DNA from 4 places in the Qipengyuania sp. 902 genome. Region 2 is predicted to be linked to each of the others. Evidence: predicted binding sites of a transcription regulator. Region 2 holds the regulator's gene; each other region holds the start of a gene.

What was found. Region 2 encodes LexA, which represses DNA repair genes until DNA is damaged. Its sites were predicted from a motif close to GTTCCNCNCTTGTTCT; they were not measured.
Region 1: uvrA (excinuclease ABC subunit UvrA) is a predicted target of LexA. The motif match lies at 3,236-3,251, and genes of this name have one in related genera.
Region 3: rmuC (DNA recombination protein RmuC) is a predicted target of LexA. The motif match lies at 3,212-3,227, and genes of this name have one in related genera.
Region 4: ACSH0F_RS05015 (DUF7146 domain-containing protein) is a predicted target of LexA. The motif match lies at 1,183-1,198, and genes of this name have one in related genera.

What each region holds. Positions count from the first base shown of each region.
Region 1 is NZ_JBNJLJ010000002.1:552,578-557,298, forward strand. It holds gene ACSH0F_RS07740 (hypothetical protein) at 1-57, opposite strand, end outside; partial or broken gene ACSH0F_RS07745 (hypothetical protein) at 50-229, opposite strand; gene uvrA (excinuclease ABC subunit UvrA) at 274-3,225, opposite strand; gene ACSH0F_RS07755 (calcium-binding protein) at 3,552-4,721, shown strand, end outside.
Region 2 is NZ_JBNJLJ010000002.1:247,440-252,160, reverse strand. It holds gene ACSH0F_RS06315 (ComEC/Rec2 family competence protein) at 88-2,202, shown strand; gene lexA (transcriptional repressor LexA) at 2,278-2,976, opposite strand; gene trpC (indole-3-glycerol phosphate synthase TrpC) at 3,123-3,908, opposite strand; gene trpD (anthranilate phosphoribosyltransferase) at 3,905-4,721, opposite strand, start outside.
Region 3 is NZ_JBNJLJ010000003.1:285,561-290,281, forward strand. It holds gene ACSH0F_RS11010 (TrmH family RNA methyltransferase) at 1-245, shown strand, start outside; gene ACSH0F_RS11015 (hypothetical protein) at 296-469, opposite strand; gene ACSH0F_RS11020 (hypothetical protein) at 466-744, opposite strand; gene ACSH0F_RS11025 (GIY-YIG nuclease family protein) at 969-1,214, opposite strand; gene ACSH0F_RS11030 (GIY-YIG nuclease family protein) at 1,399-1,683, opposite strand; gene rmuC (DNA recombination protein RmuC) at 1,749-3,200, opposite strand; gene ACSH0F_RS11040 (four-helix bundle copper-binding protein) at 3,301-3,699, shown strand; gene ACSH0F_RS11045 (peptide deformylase) at 3,978-4,544, opposite strand.
Region 4 is NZ_JBNJLJ010000001.1:1,009,302-1,014,022, forward strand. It holds gene ACSH0F_RS05005 (thermonuclease family protein) at 1-500, opposite strand, end outside; gene ACSH0F_RS05010 (lytic transglycosylase domain-containing protein) at 565-1,149, opposite strand; gene ACSH0F_RS05015 (DUF7146 domain-containing protein) at 1,288-2,202, shown strand; gene ACSH0F_RS05020 (strawberry notch-like NTP hydrolase domain-containing protein) at 2,278-4,721, shown strand, end outside.

The sequences.
Region 1 (4,721 bases), 310 kb from region 2:
GGAGGCATCGACCTTCGCGACATCCTCCGGCCCTTCGACTACGCCGCTGCTACGCATCGGCTTCGCTCAGGACAGGCTTGTCCCGGGTCGCCCTGTCCAGCAGCGGTTTGAGATATTGGCCGGTGTAACTTCTCTCATTGAGAGCAACCTCTTCCGGGACACCCTGCGCGACGATCTCCCCGCCGCGCACACCGCCGCCGGGGCCGAGGTCGAGAATGTGGTCTGCGGTCCCTTCGACAAGCTCAGGACAGGCTTGATCGTGGACGATCACATTCACTCGGCGGCTTCTTTCGCCCTCTCCAGCATCGGTTGCAAATAACGTCCAGTGTAGCTTTCGGGCACAGCGGCGACCTCTTCGGGTGTGCCTTGGGCGACCACTTCGCCTCCTCGCACACCTCCCCCCGGACCGAGATCAAGAATGTGATCGGCTGTTTTTATCACGTCGAGATTGTGCTCGATCACGACGACCGAATTGCCCTGGTCCACCAGCCGGTGCAGCACTTCGAGGAGCTTGCGGACATCCTCGAAATGGAGGCCCGTGGTCGGCTCGTCGAGGATGTAGAGCGTCTGCCCGGTGCTGCGCTTGCTGAGTTCCTTGGCGAGCTTCACGCGCTGCGCCTCGCCGCCGGACAGCGTGGTCGCCTGCTGGCCGACCTTGACGTAGCCGAGGCCGACCTCGTTCAGCATGTGCATCTTGTCGCGGATCGGGGGGACGGCCTTGAAGAAGCCTTCCGCGTCCTCGATCGTCATGTCGAGCACGTCGGCGATGGAGTGGCCCTTGAATTTCACCTCCAGCGTTTCGCGGTTGTAGCGCTTGCCGCCGCATTCCTCGCAGGTGACGTAGACGTCGGGCAGGAAGTGCATCTCGATCTTGATGAGGCCATCGCCCTGGCACGCCTCGCAGCGGCCGCCCTTGACGTTGAAGCTGAAGCGCCCCGGCTTGTAACCGCGCGCCTGCGCTTCGGGGAGGCCGGCGAACCAGTCGCGGATCTGGGTGAAGGCGCCGGTATAGGTCGCCGGGTTGGAGCGCGGGGTGCGGCCGATGGGCGACTGGTCGATCTCGATCACCTTGTCGCAATATTCGAGGCCGGTGACCTTGTCGTGCGCGCCCGCGACCACGCGAGCGCCGTTCAGTTGGCGTGCGGCGGAGGCGTAGAGCGTGTCGATGGTGAAGGACGACTTGCCGCTGCCCGAGACGCCGGTGATGCAGGTGAAGGTGCCGAGCGGGATGGAAGCGGTGACGTCGTTCAAGTTGTTCGCCCGCGCGCCGTGGACGGTGAGCTCGTGCCCGTTGCCCTTGCGGCGAGTGCTCGGGACGGCAATCTCGCGCCGCCCGGTGAGATAGGCCGCGGTGAGCGACTTCTTCGACTTGAGCACCTGTTTCAGCGTGCCCTGCGCCACCACCTCGCCGCCATGCACGCCCGCGCCGGGGCCGAGATCGACCACATGGTCGGCGGTGCGGATAGCGTCCTCGTCATGCTCGACCACGATCACCGTATTGCCGAGATCGCGCAGGCGCTTGAGAGTCTCGAGCAGCCGGTCGTTGTCGCGCTGGTGGAGGCCGATGCTGGGCTCGTCGAGCACGTAGAGGACGCCCGAAAGGCCTGAGCCGATCTGGCTGGCGAGGCGAATACGCTGGCTTTCGCCGCCGGAGAGCGTGCCGCTGGTGCGGTCGAGGTTGAGGTAGTCGAGCCCGACGTTGTCGAGGAACCCCAGCCGCTCGTTGATCTCCTTCAGGATGGCCTTGGCGATCTGCTGCTGCGTATCGTTGAGCGCATCGGGGAGCTTGAGGAAATAGTCCTTCGCATCGGCCACGCTCATCTTGGTGGGGGTGGCAATGTCGGTGCCGGCGATCTTCACCGCCAGCGCCTTCTCGTTGAGGCGCTTGCCGTGGCAGGTCTCGCACGGTTGCGCGGTCTGGAACTTGGCCAGCTCCTCGCGCATCCACGCGCTTTCGGTCTGCAGCATACGGCGGTTGAGGTTGCCGATCACGCCTTCGAACGGCTTCTTCACCGTGTACTGCTTGCGCCCGTCCTTGAAGGTGAGCGGGATGGCGCGGCCCTTGGTGCCGTAGAGGATGATGTCGCGGATTTCCTTGTCGAATTCCTCCCACGGGGTGGTGAGATCGAACTCGTATTCCTTCGCGAGGCTGGCGAGCACCTGCATGTAATATGGGCTCGGCGGGTTGGACTTGGCCCAGGGCACCACCGCGCCCTTCTTCAGGCTTAGCGCCTCGTTGGGCACGACCAGCTGCGGGTCGAACAGCTGCTTCTCGCCGATGCCGTCGCAGGTCGGGCAGGCCCCCTGCGGCGCGTTGAAGGAGAACAGGCGCGGCTCGACTTCCTCGATGGTGAAGCCGGAGACAGGACAGGAGAAGCGTTCGGAGAAGACAATGCGATTGTCGGGTAACCCCGCCCCTTTCATCGCGCCGCCCTTCCCGGCATCCGGACCGATGGTCGCGGGGCGCACGTCCTGCCGCTCCGCCAGCGCCTCAGCCACGGTCGTGTCGGCGAGATCGACATAGGCCAGCCCGTCCGCCAGCTTCAGCGCCGTCTCGAAACTGTCCGCCAGGCGCGTCTCCAGCCCCGCCTTCACCGCGAGGCGGTCGACCACCACTTCGATGTCGTGCTTGAACTTCTTGTCGAGCGCGGGCGCGTCCTCGATCGCATACATCTCGCCGTCGATGCGCACGCGGGTGAAGCCGGCCTTCTGCCACTCGGCCAGTTCCTTCCGGTATTCGCCCTTGCGCCCGCGCACCACCGGCGCGAGCAGGTAGAGCCTCGTCCCCTCGGGCAGCGCCATCACCCGGTCTACCATGTTGGACACCGTCTGCGCCTCGATCGGCAGGCCGGTGGCGGGCGAGTACGGCACCCCCACCCTCGCCCACAGCAGGCGCATGTAGTCGTAGATCTCGGTCACCGTCGCCACGGTACTGCGCGGATTGCGGCTGGTGGTCTTCTGCTCAATCGAGATTGCAGGAGAGAGCCCGTCGATATGCTCGACATCGGGCTTCTGCATCATCTCGAGGAACTGGCGCGCATAGGCGCTCAAGCTCTCGACATAGCGCCGCTGACCCTCGGCATAGATCGTGTCGAACGCCAGGCTCGACTTGCCCGAGCCGGACAAGCCGGTGATCACGATCAGGCTATCGCGCGGCAAGTCGATATCGACGCCCTTGAGATTGTGTTCACGAGCGCCGCGGACGGAAATTTTGGTGAGTGCCATGAAGCAAAGTGTTCCGCAGATGTTCCAATAAATCAAGCTGGCGCGCAGCCAGTTGAAAAATTCTATGTCTTTTGGTCATGCCGGATGTGGGGCCTTTATGACGCTGCACAAGGTCGCAGGACGCGTTTCGATCCCACCGCTGTCGCCCAAGTCTCCAAACCTACCTATTCTCCGAATTCCGGTATGCGCGTATCCGCTGATATAAACATGCTCACGAATTAGGTTGCTCCCTCCCATTCGAAAATCGGGGCAACTCGGGTGAGTTGCCGTTGATTTGGGCAGTAGAAAAAGGCATTGGGTCTTCAAATTAAGGAAGGGGTCGAGTTTTGGGTGTAACAGTAGTAAATCCGGACAATTCTTTCGTTGCGACGGAAGAGGACGATAGCGTCACATTTAATAACAACCACAACGGAGCTAGCCGCATCGATGCGTTGGGCGGCGTGGATACGCTGATCGTAGATCATCGCACCCAGGGCCGCTCTATTATAGAGGCTGCGCAACTGAGTGGCGGCTCTTTCAACGGGACCGCAAAGACGTCCTCCGGCTACACAACCACGTTTTTTTCCAATTTCGAAATTCTGGATTTCACTGGATCGAATGTGGATGACCGGCATCTGTTAAGGCTGCAAGATTTTGCACTGGAACGGTCCATTAAGTTCGATGGGTGGGATGGGATCGACTTGTTGACCCTCGCTTTCGGCGCGACGTCCGGTGACTGGACATTCGATGCTAGCGGGGCAACAATCTTCAGCAGCGTCGGCTCCTTCTCGAACTACGAGCAGTTCAGGCTCTATGGGGGAAGCGGAAACGACTCTATTACCAGTGGCGACCTCGACGACGAACTTCGGGGTGGCGGAGGTACAAATATCCTAAAGGCGGGAGCAGGCGATGATACCGTCCGATCCGAATCAACCACCGACTACGCGGATGGCGGCAGCGGGACCGACTATTGGGAGGCGGTTTTCGGCGCTCCAGCGTTTGGTACTCAGGTGGCGATCGGTCTCGAAGTATTCGTGGATGGTGCGCTCGCAGCTACTAATTTCGAGAGTTATCGCGTCACCACAGGTATAGGTGACGATACCATAACTGTTTCTACCACGAACGCGGTTGCCGCCAGGGGCGGTCGCGGGATGGATACGATTGTCGCCCAGTATTCGGACGATACCGACGCAATTTATTTCCGTGCTTATATTACTCACACGGGATCGATCTCAGGCTCGGTGGGCGAGACCGGTGCTAACTACTGGTTAGCCTTTGATGAGATGGAAGAAGTAGCGTTCCTGGGGGGTTCGGGTGACGACTTCTTCAAGCTTGAATATGGCATGACCGGAGATGCAATAAGCATGATCGATGGTGGAGCAGGAAACGATCATCTTGAGTTCGACCTGCGAGGCTTGAGTGGTGATACGCGATTTATCGTCAATGCGGACGGCTTCGTCGACAGTAATCGTGGCAGTTTCTCGCAAATCGAGACGTTTCGTTTCGAAATGGGAGAC
Region 2 (4,721 bases):
ACGCGCGGGACGCCTTCGGTACCGATGGGGGGGACGGACGGAGGATCCGTGCAGGCTGTGCCGCGCCCTTGGCGCATGCGCGGCCTGATGTCCAGAATTGCGGATCGCTGCGAGACGGGTTTGGCGAGTGCCGGATTCGACCGCGGACCGTGGCTGGCAGTTGCCTTCGGCGGCGGGATCGGCCTGTGGTTTCTGCTCGATACGCCATGGCAATGGTCTGCGGCGATCGCTGGACTGGTGCTGGTCGCCCTCGCAGCACTCGCCGCGTGGCGCGATCGTGACGAGCGCGCCTACCTCCTCGCCGCGACTGTCGCCACGTCGCTCGTCCTCGCGGCAGGGATCGGGCTGGTCTGGGCAAGATCGGAATTGATCGGGGCAGAACCGATCGAACGACCGGCATTCGAGCGGCTCGACGCCCGCATTCTCGAGCGCGAGGACCAACCCGCACGTGACCGCATCCGCCTCGTACTGGCGGCTCGCGATGCCGGGGACGGAATCGCCAAGGCCTATCGCGTCAATGTGCCGCTGGATCAAGCGGATAGCGGGCTGCGGGAGGGCGTACGCGTCGGGCTGTCCGCGCGCCTCATGCCGCCTTCGCCGCCAATCGTACCGGGTGCCTACGACTTCGCGCGACGGGCCTGGTTCGATGGCTATGCAGCCACCGGCAGCGTTGTGGGGGATATCGAAATTGTAGAAGAGGCCGGCGGGGGCGGCGGCGAAGGCTGGATTGCGCAGGTTCAGCGGCACCTCTCGGCGCATGTTCGCGACCGTCTCGACGGCGCTCCCGGCGCGATCGCGGCGACTCTCGCCAGCGGCGATCGCGGGGCGATTTCCGAAGCGGACGAGGTGGCCATGCGCGATTCTGGTCTCACGCATTTGCTGTCGATCAGCGGTCTCCACGTGAGCGCGATCATCGCCGCGACCTATCTGATTGCGCTCAAGTTGCTGGCCCTGTGGCAATGGCTTGCGCTGCGGGTCCGTTTGCCGATTGTCGCCGCGGCAATCGCTGCGCTTGCCGGGATCGGCTACACGCTTTTGACCGGGGCTCAGGTGCCGACGGTGCGTAGTTGCATCGGCGCACTTCTGGTCCTGACGGCTCTGGCGCTTGGGCGCGAGCCGCTCTCTTTGCGCCTAGTCGCAGTGGCGGCAATTTCGGTGCTATTCCTGTGGCCGGAGTCGTTGGTCGGGCCGAGCTTCCAGATGAGCTTTGCCGCCGTGCTAGCCATCGTCGCGCTGCATAATGCGAAGCCGTTTCGCGAATTCCTTGCGCCACGAGAAGAAAGCGGCCTGCGCCGTTTCGGCCGCCGGGCGTTGATGCTGTTCCTGACCGGCTTTGTCATCGAGCTCGCACTTATGCCGATCGTCCTCTTCCATTTCCACCGGGCGGGGATTTACGGGGCGGTCGCAAATCTGTTCGCGATCCCGCTGGTGACCTTCGTCTCCATGCCGCTGGTGGCACTGGCGCTGGCGATGGACGTAGTCGGGCTGGGGGCGCCGGCTTGGTGGCTGGTCGGCAAATCGCTCGATGTGCTGCTGTGGATCGCGCACCTCGTTTCGGCTCAGCCGGGTGCCGTGAAGCTCGCGCCCAAGATGCCGATGGCGGCGATGGCGATATTTGTCCTTGGCGCGCTCTGGTTAGCCTTGTGGCATGGAAGAAAACGGCTTTGGGGCGTGATTCCCGTCGCCGTCGCTTCCTTATGGATGTGGGCGACACCCGCCCCGGACATCGTGATAACGCGTGACGGGCGTGATGTTGGTATAGCGAGCGCTGACGGTCGGCTGCTTGTTTTGCGGGACAGCGAGGGCAGCTACGCCCAGCAAAACCTGCGCGAAATCGCAGCGCTCGACGGGGAGCCCGTACCTTTAGCCGAATGGTCGGGCGCTCGGTGCAGCCGGGATTTTTGTAGCTTACGTATCGATAGGGATGGTCGAGAATGGGACGTGCTGATTGCGCGAAGCCGCGAACTTATCGAGGAGCGAGCGCTTGCCGCCGCCTGCGACAGGTCCGACATCGTCATCGCTGATCGCTTCCTGCCGCTCTCATGCAAGCCACGTTGGCTCAAGGCCGATCGCCGGTTTCTCGAGCGGGAAGGGGGTACCGCCATTTACCTTGCCGAAGAGCGTATCGATACCGTCGCCGAAGGGCAGGGCGAGCACGGTTGGTTCCGCCCTCTCGTCCGGCGGAACGCGGGCTCCCAATAAAAACAACCTCTGAAAGAAGAGGGGGCGCAGCCGACGCCGCGCCCCTCTCCCAAACCAAACCTATCTCGTCGAGCGTCAATGGTAGCGCCGTAGCAAACCGGCAAGCTTGCCTTGAACCTTCACTCGATGGGATTCATAAACCTGCGGTTCGTAGGCCCCATTCGCAGGATCGAGGCGGATTCGCCCGCCATCGCGGCGCAGATATTTCAGCGTAGCTTCTTCGTCATCGACAAGCGCCACGACGATCTCCCCGTCGCGAGCGGTATCGGACCGTCGCACGAGTGCGAAGTCGCCATCGAAGATTCCTGCCTCGACCATCGAGTCGCCCGACACTTCGAGCGCGTAATGCTCGCCGGGCCCAAGCAGCGCGGCAGGAACAGGCATGCTCGCCTGGCCCTCGATCGCTTCGATCGGCGCGCCAGCCGCGATTCGGCCATGGAGCGGCACGTCGATGATGTCGTTCGCCGGTTCCGGGGCGACGGGTTTCGCCGTTACCGTAGCCGCCGTGGTCGCGCCGGTATCGTTCGCAGGCTTGGCCTGGCCGGAGCCTGTCACCGCATCTTCGGGCAGTTTGACGACCTCGAGCGCGCGCGCCCGGTTGGGCAGGCGACGGATGAAACCACGTTCTTCGAGAGCGGAAATCAGGCGATGCACGCCGGATTTGCTCTTGAGGTCGAGCGCTTCCTTCATTTCTTCGAAACTGGGTGAAATGCCGGTCTCCTCCAGCCGTTGCTGGATGAAGCGGATCAATTCGTGCTGCTTGGCTGTCAGCATATCTGCGCAACTCCCGTGCCGCCTGTTCACAACCCTGTGAACGAATGTGGAACAATTAGGCAACGGATATCAGCAAGTCAAGCAATTCAGCCGTTTCGGACCTTTCTTGTGGAGAACAGGCGTTCGCGATACGTGCCGGAGCTGAGTCAGCCTTGGAGCAGGGTACGCGTCGCAGCGACGACATCGGCCTGCCGCATCAGACTTTCGCCGACGAGGAAGCTACGGACGCCGCCGCGCGCGAGGCGCTGGCAATCGGCATGCGTCGCAATGCCGCTCTCTCCGACAATAAGGGCGTGCTCAGGGGCGAGGGCTGCGAGCCGCTCGGTGGTCGCTAGTTCGGTGGTAAAGGTCCGCAGATCCCGATTGTTGACACCGATGAGCCGCGATTGAAGCGCTTGCGCGCGTTCCAGCTCGTGTTCGTCATGGACTTCGACTAACACGTCCATCCCGCGCTCAATCGCGGCCGCTTCGATCTCGCCCATCACGCCGTCGTCCAGCGCGGCAACGATGATGAGTATCGCATCAGCGCCGAGCGCGCGGGCTTCAGCGACCTGCCAGGGGTCGACCATGAAGTCCTTGCGCAGGACCGGCAGATCGCAAGCCTCGCGCGCTTCGACCAGATAGTCTTCGTGGCCTTGGAAGTACGGGGCATCGGTCAGGACGGAGAGACAGGCCGCACCGCCCCTGGCGTAGTCACGAGCGTGCTGCTCGGGGCGAAAATCCTCTCGGATCAGACCCTTGGATGGTGAAGCTTTCTTGATTTCGGCGATCAGGCCGAAGCCATTTTGCTGCGCGCATTCCAGTGCGGAGCGAAAGCCACGCGGCGGCGTTTGGCCCGTGGCTCGCACATCGAGCGAATCGAGCGAATGCTTCTGCATACGCTCGGCCACCTCGCCACGCTTGGTTTCGCAGATCTCGACCAGCTTGTTCATTGCGCGATCGCGATCCAGTCCGCCAGCAGTTGCCGGGCAGCGCCGCTATCGATTGCGTCGCCAGCCATTTCGGCACCAACCGTCCAGTCCTCGGTTTTGCCTGCCACGATCAGCGTCGCGGCGGCGTTGAACAGCACGGCGTCGCGATAGGGTCCGGGCGCCCCGAGCAAGAGCGCTTCCAGTGCCTTCGCATTGTGCGACGGATCGCCTCCGCGGATCGCCTCGACCGGTGCGTGGGGCAGGTTCGCCTGTACGGGATTTACCCGCCGCATCTCGAAATCGTTGCCGGTCACATCGGCCAGCTCGTTTCCACCCGCAAGGCTAAGCTCGTCCAGCCCCTCGTCGCCAGAAGCGATAAAGGTACGCTCGGTGCCGAGCTTGGCTTTTGCCGCTGCGTAGATCGGCACATAGGCCGGGCGCGCAATCCCGATCAGCTGGCGTTTCACGCCTGCCGGGTTGGACAGCGGCCCCATCAGGTTGAATATCGTGCGAACGCCGAGCTGTTGGCGGATCGGCTGCATCCGCCCCATTGCTGGATGATGGTTCTTTGCGAAGAGGAAGCAAATTCCTAGTTCGGCCAGCGACTTCTCGGCGGTTCTTCCTGCCGCTTCCATGTCCAGCCCGAGCGCTTCGAGCGTGTCTGCCGCGCCCGACTTGCTGCTCGCCGCCCGATTGCCGTGCTTGGCCACAGGGACGCCGCACGCCGCGACCAAGAGGCTCACTGCCGTCGAGACGTTAAGCGTGTGGTGCCCATCGCCGCCCGTGCCGCAACAATCGACCGTTCCTTCAGGCGCATCGATCGGGATCAGTCGC
Region 3 (4,721 bases), on a different contig from region 2:
TGCGCGACGGGGCAGGCCAGCTCGTCGCCGCCAGCCTGCGCGAGGCTCAGCCTTATCGCGGCGCGCCCTATGCCGCGCCCTGCTTCGTCATGGTCGGCAACGAAAGCCGCGGCCTGCCGGAGCAGTACGAGATGGCCTGCGACTTGCGCGTGACCATGCCGATGAAAGGCCGCGCCGACAGCCTCAATGCCGCGGTCGCGGCGGCTGTGCTGGGGTATGAGGTGTTGGCGGGGCTGGAGGGCTGAGCCACCACCGACATGGACTACTGAAGGGGGTGTTCTGAAAAACTGCGCCGTCACTTGCCTGCCTCACAATTTTGCGCCCGGGTAGAGCCCGCATCGGTGCGGCGCAGCAGCCGCAAAAGCGCGGAATTGTCGGCTTTCCGGCGGATCGCGGTCATGCGGCCCTGATGGAGTACAGGCTGCATCAGGCCCCACTCGACCCGGCTGACCAGCGCTTGATGTGTCACCTTCCGCCAGTCGATGGTAGGCCCGGCGAGCCGCCCCGATCCCGGCGGCGTAAACACCGCATCCCAGGCATGCCGGCCCGCTCACGCAAGCGATAGGCCGAGGCCCGCGACATGCCGACATTGCGCGCCGCCGCGGCGACCGAGCCGGTCAGGTAGAGCTGCGCGAGAAACTCGCACTGCCGCACAACGCTCCACCCGTCCTCGCGCGAACGCAGCAGGACGGGATGAAAGAACGGCGGCTTGCGGCGGAGACGATGGGCGAGCGCTTTCGGCATCCGCGAGGATGAAGCAGATTGGTGGCGTGTGGGAAAGTGGGTTGGCCGCAGGTCGTTCAGTCGCGGATAGCGGGTGGATCGCAGACTATTTCGTGAATTTCTGACATTATGGCGTGACGAGAAGCCCAATCCCGCTCAGCCTGAGTTTGTCGAAGGCCACGCGCTTTCGCTTGCTCCAAGCACCACTACTGTTGGCGAGTTCGGGCAAGCGCCGAAATCCTTTCTCAGTCACCTGCAATTAGCGCCTGCTTCTTCGCCCTGCTCCAGCCCTTGATTTGTCGCTCGGCGTCGAAAGCCTCGTTGCGCGTGGGAAAGTCCTGCGACCATTCAAACGATACCGGCAGCCGGCCAGCGGTGTATCCGCCCAGCATCCCGGATCGATGTTGCGCCATGCGGTTTTCCAGATCCTCGGTGTGCCCAACGTAATAGCTGTCATCATTGCAGCGCAGCAGGTACGTGAAGAAGGTCATGCATTGCTTCTAGGGTTGGCGCGTGGCCTTCGACAAGCTCAGGCTGAGCGGGAAGGTTGGGCAAGGGCGAAGTAGTGCTTGCCTCTGCATAAAAATCGAAAGCCGACGCCCATCAACTCAGCATAATCGTCGTCCCAGCGGTTGCGAAGCACAACCGTAGGTTGAAAGCTGGGATCGCTCTCGGTCAGGCGAGCCGCTCGAACAGGTCGCTCCAGTCCGGGTTCGCCTGCTCGATCAGTTCGATCTTCCACTCACGCTTCCACGCCTTCATCGCCTTCTCACGTGCGATGGCGTCGGTGATGTCTTCGTACTCCTCCTCGTGCACCAGTCGGTCCAAACCGTAGCGTCGGCAGAAAGTGGAGCCTTTGCCTGTACGGTGTTGCTGGATGCGGAAGGGGAGGTCGGAGGTGACGCCGATGTAAAGCACGCCGCGCGGCTTGTTGGTCATGAGATAGACCCAGCCGCTCATCCGCTAATGTCCGGCCAGGAGGTGAGCGATCCCAGCTTGCGCTGGGATGACGATAGAGGAGTTGCTCACTCCGCCGCTTCGCGCCCTTCGCCGGTGCCGTCCTCGATCTGCGCGGCGTCTTCCGCATTGTAGCGCGGGGTCGCCTCCACCTTCGGCACTTCCTCGATCTCGCGCTTGCCGATTTCGATGCCGCGTTCGGCGAGGCGCCTGCCCGAAGTCAGCACGTTGCGTTCGAAACTGCCGACGAACTTGTTGTAATTGTTGACCGCCGTCTCCAGCCCGCCACCAACGCGCTTCATGTGTTCGGCGGCGACGGCGAGGCGGTCGTAAAGCTCCGCCCCGGCCTTGCCGATCTCCACCGCTTCCTGCGCGATCGTGTCCTGCCGCCAGACCTGCGCCACGGTGCGCGCGATGGCGACGAGGTTGGTGGGCGTCGCCAGCAGCACCTTGTTGCGGAAGGCGAAGTCCCACAACTCCGGATCGTGCTCCAGCGCGGCGGCGACGAAATGTTCGCCGGGGACGAACATCACCACATAGTCGGGCGTGTCGTCGAACTGGCTCTGGTAGCTCTTGCTGCCGAGCGTCTGGACGTGGTTGCGCATCGATTTCGCATGCAGGTCTAGATGCCGCCCGCGCTCGTCGTCGTCATCCGCTTCGAACGCGGCCTGGTATGCGTTGAGCGAGACCTTGGCATCGATCACGAGCTTCTTCTGCCCCGGCACATGCACCACCGCATCGGGGCGCAGCCGCCCTTCCTCGGTCTCGATCGAATGTTCGAGATCGAAATCGGTATGCTCCGACAATCCGCATTGCTCGAGCACGTTCTGCAGCGCCCGCTCGCCCCAGCGGCCGCGGGCCTTGGGGGCGTTGGTCAGGCTGTTTCCGAGCCGCTGCGCCTCGCGCCGGACCTCTTCCTGCCCGCGCTGCATCTCGGTGATCTGTTGGTAGAGCCGCCCGAAGGCATCGGTGCGCTTTTCCTCCAGCGCGGCGACCTGCTTCTCGTAAGCCTCCAGCCGCTTACCCACCGGATCGAGCAGAGCGCGCAGCTTTTCCTCGCTGGTCTTTTCGGAGTGGCCGAAACGCTCGTTCGCGCGCTTGAGGAAATCTTCCTGTGCCTTCGACAACACAGCGGTGCCGGTGTTCTGGAATTCCTTGAGCAATTCCTCGCGCGCCTCGACCAGCAGGCGTTTCTGCTCGTCGAAATTGGCGGTCTTTTCCTTCAGCGTCGCCAGTTCGGACCCGAGCGCGACATTGTCGCGCCGCAGGGCATCGAGCGCCGTTTCATGCGCCGTGCGGGTTTCGCGCAATTCGCCGTCGAGCGCATCGGCGCGGGCCGCGCGCACGGTCGCATTCTCCAGCTCCACGATGGCGCGGCGGAACTTCTCGTCCAGTTCCTTGGCCTCGGCATCACGCTCGCCATGGCGCGCTTTCCAGTCGGCTGCCGGTCGCGATCCGGCGAACCAGCCGAGCGCCACCCCGATCAGGAGGGCGGCGACGGCGACGATGAGAACGGTCATATCCATGCGCCGGAACATAGCTGGAACGGGACTTGCGGAAAAGACCTGCCCGGAACTATCCCCACAGCCGCGCGCTCCTCATGCAAAGAGGAGATATTCTATGTCGATCAAGGAAATGATCCAGGACCACCCCGCCGTGGGTGCCGACTATACCGAGGAACTTGGCGAAGCGGTGAAGCACGCGATGTATTGCGCGGCGATAGCCAGCAGCTGCGTCGATGCCTGCAATGCGGAAGAGGGCGACATGTCCGAATGCATCCGCAAGTGCTCCGACGCGTCGGACATCTGCCAGGCCGTCAGCACGGTCGCGGCGCGGCGGACTCATGGCAATACGGCGGTGATCAAGTCGCTGCTCGAAGCCTGCATCCTCGCCTGCAAGGTCTGCGCCGAGGAATGCGACAAGCACGACAACCCGCACTGCCAGCGCTGCGCGCGGATGTGCCACGAAGTGGTCGAGGACTGCGTGAAAGCGCGCGATGCGATGCTGGAAGTAGCCTAATTGTATTGCGAACCCGCATCCGCGGGTTCGTCCTCGCTAGACGCGCGGCAAGCCGCGCCCGCTGCGGGCGGGCGGTCGCCCTTGCCGGGCCTCCGCCGGCCCGGTGCTCTAGGAGGGGCGAGCCTTGATTTTGAGGCGCGACCTATCCTCTCCTAGAGAACCGAACCGAAGGTGAGGCAAGGCCGACCGGCCGCCCGCAGCGATGTGACCTTCAGGTCGCGTGAGCGAGGATAGCCTAAGGCCGCGGCCGCGGCCGCCGGCGCTTGAGGCCAAGCAAATTACGCCGCTTCGCGCAGCTTCTTCAGCTTTTTGAGCGCCATGTTGCGCTTGAGGCGGCTGAGGTGGTCGATGAACAGGATGCCCTCGAGATGGTCCATTTCGTGCTGGATGCACGTGGCCATGAGCCCGTCGAGGTCCTCTTCGTGGGTCTCGCCTTCGAGATCCTGGTAGCGCACGCGGCAGGTGGCCGGGCGATCGACATCGGCGAAGATGTCGGGGACCGAAAGGCAGCCCTCCTGATACGTCGCCAGCTCGTCCGCAGGATCGAGGATTTCCGGGTTGATGAAGACGCGCGGCTCTTTCTTGACCGGATAATGCACGTGTTCGTGACCGCCGTGATTGCAGACCTCGCCCTCGGCCTCGGTATCTTCGGGCTGCAAGTCGATCACCAGCACCCGCTTGGGCACGCCGACCTGGATCGCCGCAAGCCCGATGCCGGGGGCATCGTACATGGTTTCGAACATGTCGGAGACGAGCGTCTTCAACTCATCGTCGAACTCGGTGACGGGTTCGGACACGACCTTGAGCCGGGGATCCGGCACTTCGAGAATTTCACGGATAGCCATGGGAGGTCAGATAGGCGCGCGCGCGCGATTGTTCAATTGTTCGTTAGGTGCGCCTTCGACATCCGTCGAAGGCTAGCTGTTCCGTCCCGCTCCCCCTCCCGGAGTCTTTGTTGGGTGCGCTATCGACATCCGTCGATAGCTTGCGGCACCAGCCCACGCCCCCACCCGGCCACCCAT
Region 4 (4,721 bases), on a different contig from region 2:
ACCAGCTGATCGCCAAGCGAGCGGCCGCCGCGCGTTACAACCCGCAATTTGCGACCGTACTGATCCTCGTCTCTGCTACCGATGGTCCTCAGTTCGAAGGGCCCGCCATTCAGCAATTCGACAAGGCGGTGTGTCGCGCGCATGCCGAGCTGGTATTCATAGTCGCAACGAGGCTCGCTGATCTCGGGAGTGTCGATGTCGGCAATCCGGATCTTCACGCCATCAAGCCAGAAAGTATCTCCATCCACGACGCATGTGCGCCGGATGGATCCGCAGATGTCGAATTGTGGGGAGCTTGCTTGCTGGAATAAAGCCTGAGGCTGCTGATCGTCGTTAGCAAGGCTGGCATCATGGACTGGCCAGTTGAGTGCCAGCATCCCTCCAGCAAATACGATCGCGAATGCTCCCAAACCCAACGCGATCTCCTTTCTCAGCTTCCGGCGCTTCTGTGCCTTCAACGCCTTGCGAAAGTCGAACGGCTCACCTGGGGTCTCATTCACTGGCGTTGTCCGTCTTCATTCCGGCACATGATTTCAGACAATAGCCGGAAATCAGGTAGTTTCGTCAATTGTACCTACCAATTGCTTGCCAACGTCCCAACACAGACCGGACATATTGCGGCGTTTCACCATTGTTGGGAATGCCGCGTGATCGGGAGACGGCACCTGGGCCAGCATTGTAAGCAGCCAAGGCCAGGTGGACTGCGTCGAACCGGTCCAACATATCGCGAAGGTACCTGGCGCCACCGTTGATCGATGCAAGAGGGTCATGACGGTTCCGGACGCCCAGTTCTCTCGCCGTGGCCGGCATAAGCTGAGCCAGCCCGGCAGCACCGGCTGGACTAACAGCCATCGGATTGAAGCGGGACTCAGCCCAGATAAGAGCACGAAGCAGGTTGGTCGGAAGCCCGTAACGGCGTTCAGCCTCGGCTATCGCCGCCATATACAAGCCTTCCCGGTAGGATACGTTTGCTGGCTCGGCCTGGTAGATTGCAGGAAGATATTCCCTTGCCGGCTGCTGGCCCGTCTTCGGCGGAACGATCGCGTGCTCGAACAAGGTGAAATCCTGGGCGCGTACTTGCTGTGAGGAGGTCGCGATCATCCCCAGACAGGCGACCGCTAGCGCGGTCAGACAATTGAGGCAGTTCATCTCGTCTTGTGCTCCATTGATTCGAATCGAAAGAGAACATAAAAAGAACATGTGCCTGTAGGAAAGCCGCGAATGCCTGCCTTTGGGAGAGGAGAGGAACGCTGATGAGGGGGCCACTTTGCATGCTGAGGAGCTCGCATGTCCCTGTCTGTCCAAACTCATCCCAACCGGTCGCTTGCCGAGACCGCCCGTCGCATTTGCGAATCGCGAGGGGGCAAATGGTCCGGCACAAAGGGCATGGCCTGTTGCCCCGCGCATGATGACCGCACGCCGTCACTCGGTGTGTCGCTCGGCCGACAGGCCATCCTCTTCCACTGTTTCGCGGGATGCGATCAGCAGAGCGTGCTGGCTGCTCTGGCGCGTGAAGGTTTCGAGGCACCGGCGCTTTTTTCAGGTTCTGCGACCACCAACGAACCCGAATCAACCAGCACCTGCAAACCCTCGGCGGTAGCGCTGAGGATCTGGCGCGATGCACAGCCACTGCGTGCTAGTCCGGCAAAGGCATATCTTGAAAGCCGCGGCATCCTCGCCGCATCTCCGGCGCTCCGCTTCCTTCCACGAACGCCGCTTGGCCCGAAAGGACGGGCCCGCTTTCTGCCCGCCATGATCGCGGCAGTCAGCCTCGACGAGGGCCCGATCGCCATCCACCGCACGTTCCTGTCTACCGAGGCTTCAGGCAAGGCCGCTTTCGAAAAGCCGAAACGCGCGCTCGGCGCGCTCGGTGAAGCTGCTGTTCGTCTCTTCGCTCCAGTTTCCGGCAAGCTTGGCCTTGCCGAGGGGGTCGAGAGCGCGATGTCGGCCTATGCTCTCACCGGCATTCCCGTCTGGGCGACCCTGGGCAATGAGCGCTTCGGTCTCGTCAGCGTGCCTGAGAGCGTGACCGAGCTTCACCTCTTCGTCGATCACGATACTGGCGGCGAGCTGGCCGCGTCGCGTGGCCTGGCCGCTTATGCCCGCGAAGGGCGGACGATCCACGTTCGCAAACCATCCTCACGCGACACCGACTGGAACGATGAACTTACAGCATGGCTGCGCCGCAAAGCGGCGCGGTAGAGGAGAGAAAGCTTCTCGAATTCCTGATCCGGCAGAGGGCGTGTCCCGATGCCCCCATCAGGAGGACGAATTGCCATGTTTCAATCTGACTTGTTTCCCGCCGGCGAGCAGTTGCCGTCCATGCCCATGGCCTATGCCATTGGCACCCGAGTTGCCGCGCTTCTTGCTTCGGGACGTCATCTTACCCGTACCGACATTTCCGGGCTGTTCGCCGAAGAGGCCGGTGTTCTGGACTGGGGAGGTGCCTGGACGATCGACGACTACAACAGCGCGGTCGAGATCGCCGCACTACTCTGGCTTCGAGAGTCCTCACGGATCGATCTGGCGACGAATGTACACGAAGCCGAAGCGCGGTTCGACTGGCTCGAAGCAGCCTTGCCGCCGCGGCACGTTCGCAGCGAAGCACAGGTCGAGCTCCAGCAGTTCTCGACCCCGCCAATGCTGGCCTGGCTGATGGCGAAGTCCGCAGCTGTCTGCGCGCAAGACACGCTCCTCGAACCGTCCGCAGGCGATGGTGCCCTTGCTCTCTGGGGTTGCCTCCAGAACGCTTCGCTGCTTCTCAACGAGATCGATCCGGCAAGACGAGACGGTCTGGCCCACGTCTTCCCCACGGCCACCATCACTGCGCATGACGGGGAACTGATCGCCGACTTGCTTCGCGGCCATGTTCCGTCTGCCGTGCTGACGAACCCGCCGTTCGCTCACAGCCTGGAACGCGGCAAGGACGGTGAGACCGCTATGCGTCACCTACGCGGTGCAATCCGGGCCGCTGCTAATCGGGCGAGGATCGTCGCCATTATGCCTGAAGGCTTCGACGCCTCCACCTTCGCCAAGGAACAGGACGAAGCATCGCTGCTCCTCGATGCTCGGCTGCAGCAGATGTTTCGCCGGACAGGGACGGGGATCGCTGTTCGCCTGGTTGTGTTCGACAAGACGCCGACTGCGTCCTCGCCTGCGATCATCGGAGATACTGCCGACCTCATCTCGCTCCACGAGCTTATCACCGCGCTTCCGCCACGCGTACAGACCTCCGCCAACATCTATCGCCTGCCGCTCGGCAAGCCAGTGCGCCTCGTTGGCAAGACTTCGGCCCAAAGCGCGCCGGTGCGGCCGCTGGCGCCGTTCGCTGCGACACCAGCAGCCACGGCGAATGCGATCGACCTTGCCTATTCGGTCCTCGCCGACCCCGCGCCTGTGCCCGAACAGGCAGGCATATACCTGCCTTACCGGCCCAGCCGCATCGCCTTCGAAGATGCTCCGGTCCATCCCACCCCGCTCGTGGAATCGGTCGCCATGGGTTCGGTCGCGGCACCGCAGCCCGATGTTTGCCCGCGCCTTCCCGCATGTTGGCAGGCCGATGGCCTGCTGTCCGAAGCGCAATGCGAGACACTGGTCTACGCTGCCCAGGCATTTGCGCGCGATCTTCCGGGTCAGTTCAACGTGAGCCAGGAAGGCACCTCGCTGGAACTCTCCGAGGACGGACACTCCTACCGCCAAGGCTTCTTCCTCGGCGACGGAACCGGAGCGGGCAAAGGACGGCAGATCGCCGCGGTCATCATGGATCGCTGGCTCGCAGGCGAGCGCCGACATGTCTGGATCACCAAGAACGAGGCGCTGCTCGAAGATGCACGCCGCGACTGGGAAGCGCTTGGCGGGCTGCCGCTCGATCTCCAGCCGCTCTCGCGCTGGAAACTCGGCCACCCGGTCACGATGTCCGAAGGTATTCTCTTCGTCACTTATCCGACGCTGTGCTCGGGGCGTGCCGAGGATACGCGGCTCGACCAGATCCTTGCCTGGGCGGGTGAGAGTTTCGACGGCGTGATTGCCTTCGACGAGGCTCACGCCATGGCCAATGCACTCCGTGGCTCTTCAAACCGCGGCAAGGTCAGGGGCTCCGAACAGGGCATGGCGGGCCTCAGGCTGCAGAACCATCTGCCGCGCGCCCGGGTGCTCTACGCGTCTGCCACTGGCGCTTCGGATATCGCCAACCTTGGCTACACATCCCGGCTTGGTCTCTGGGGACCCGAGACTGCTTTCCCGACCCACGAGGCTTTCATGACCGAGATCCGCGCTGGCGGCGTCGCGGCGATGGAACTCGTCGCCCGCGACCTCAAGGCGCAGGGCCTCTATCTCGCCCGTGCGCTGTCCTTCGCCGGGGTCGAGTACGAAATCCTCGAACATAACCTGAGCGAAGCACAGGTGCGGATCTACGATGCCTATGCCGAGGCCTGGGCGATCATTCACCGCAATCTCGAGGCGGCGCTCGAAGCGACCCGCGTGGTCGACGAGGACAGCGGCGATACGCTCAACCGCAACGCCAAGGCTGCGGCGCTGTCGATCTTCGAAGGCACCAAGCAGCGCTTCTTTGCCCAGCTCCTGCTCTCCATGAAACTGCCGAGCCTGATCCCCGCGATGGAAGCGGCGCTTGGCGAAGACCATTCGGTTGTCGTGCAGCTGGTCTCGACCGCCGAGGCTATGCTCGACCGGCGCCTCGCCGACCTCTCCGACGAGGAACGCGA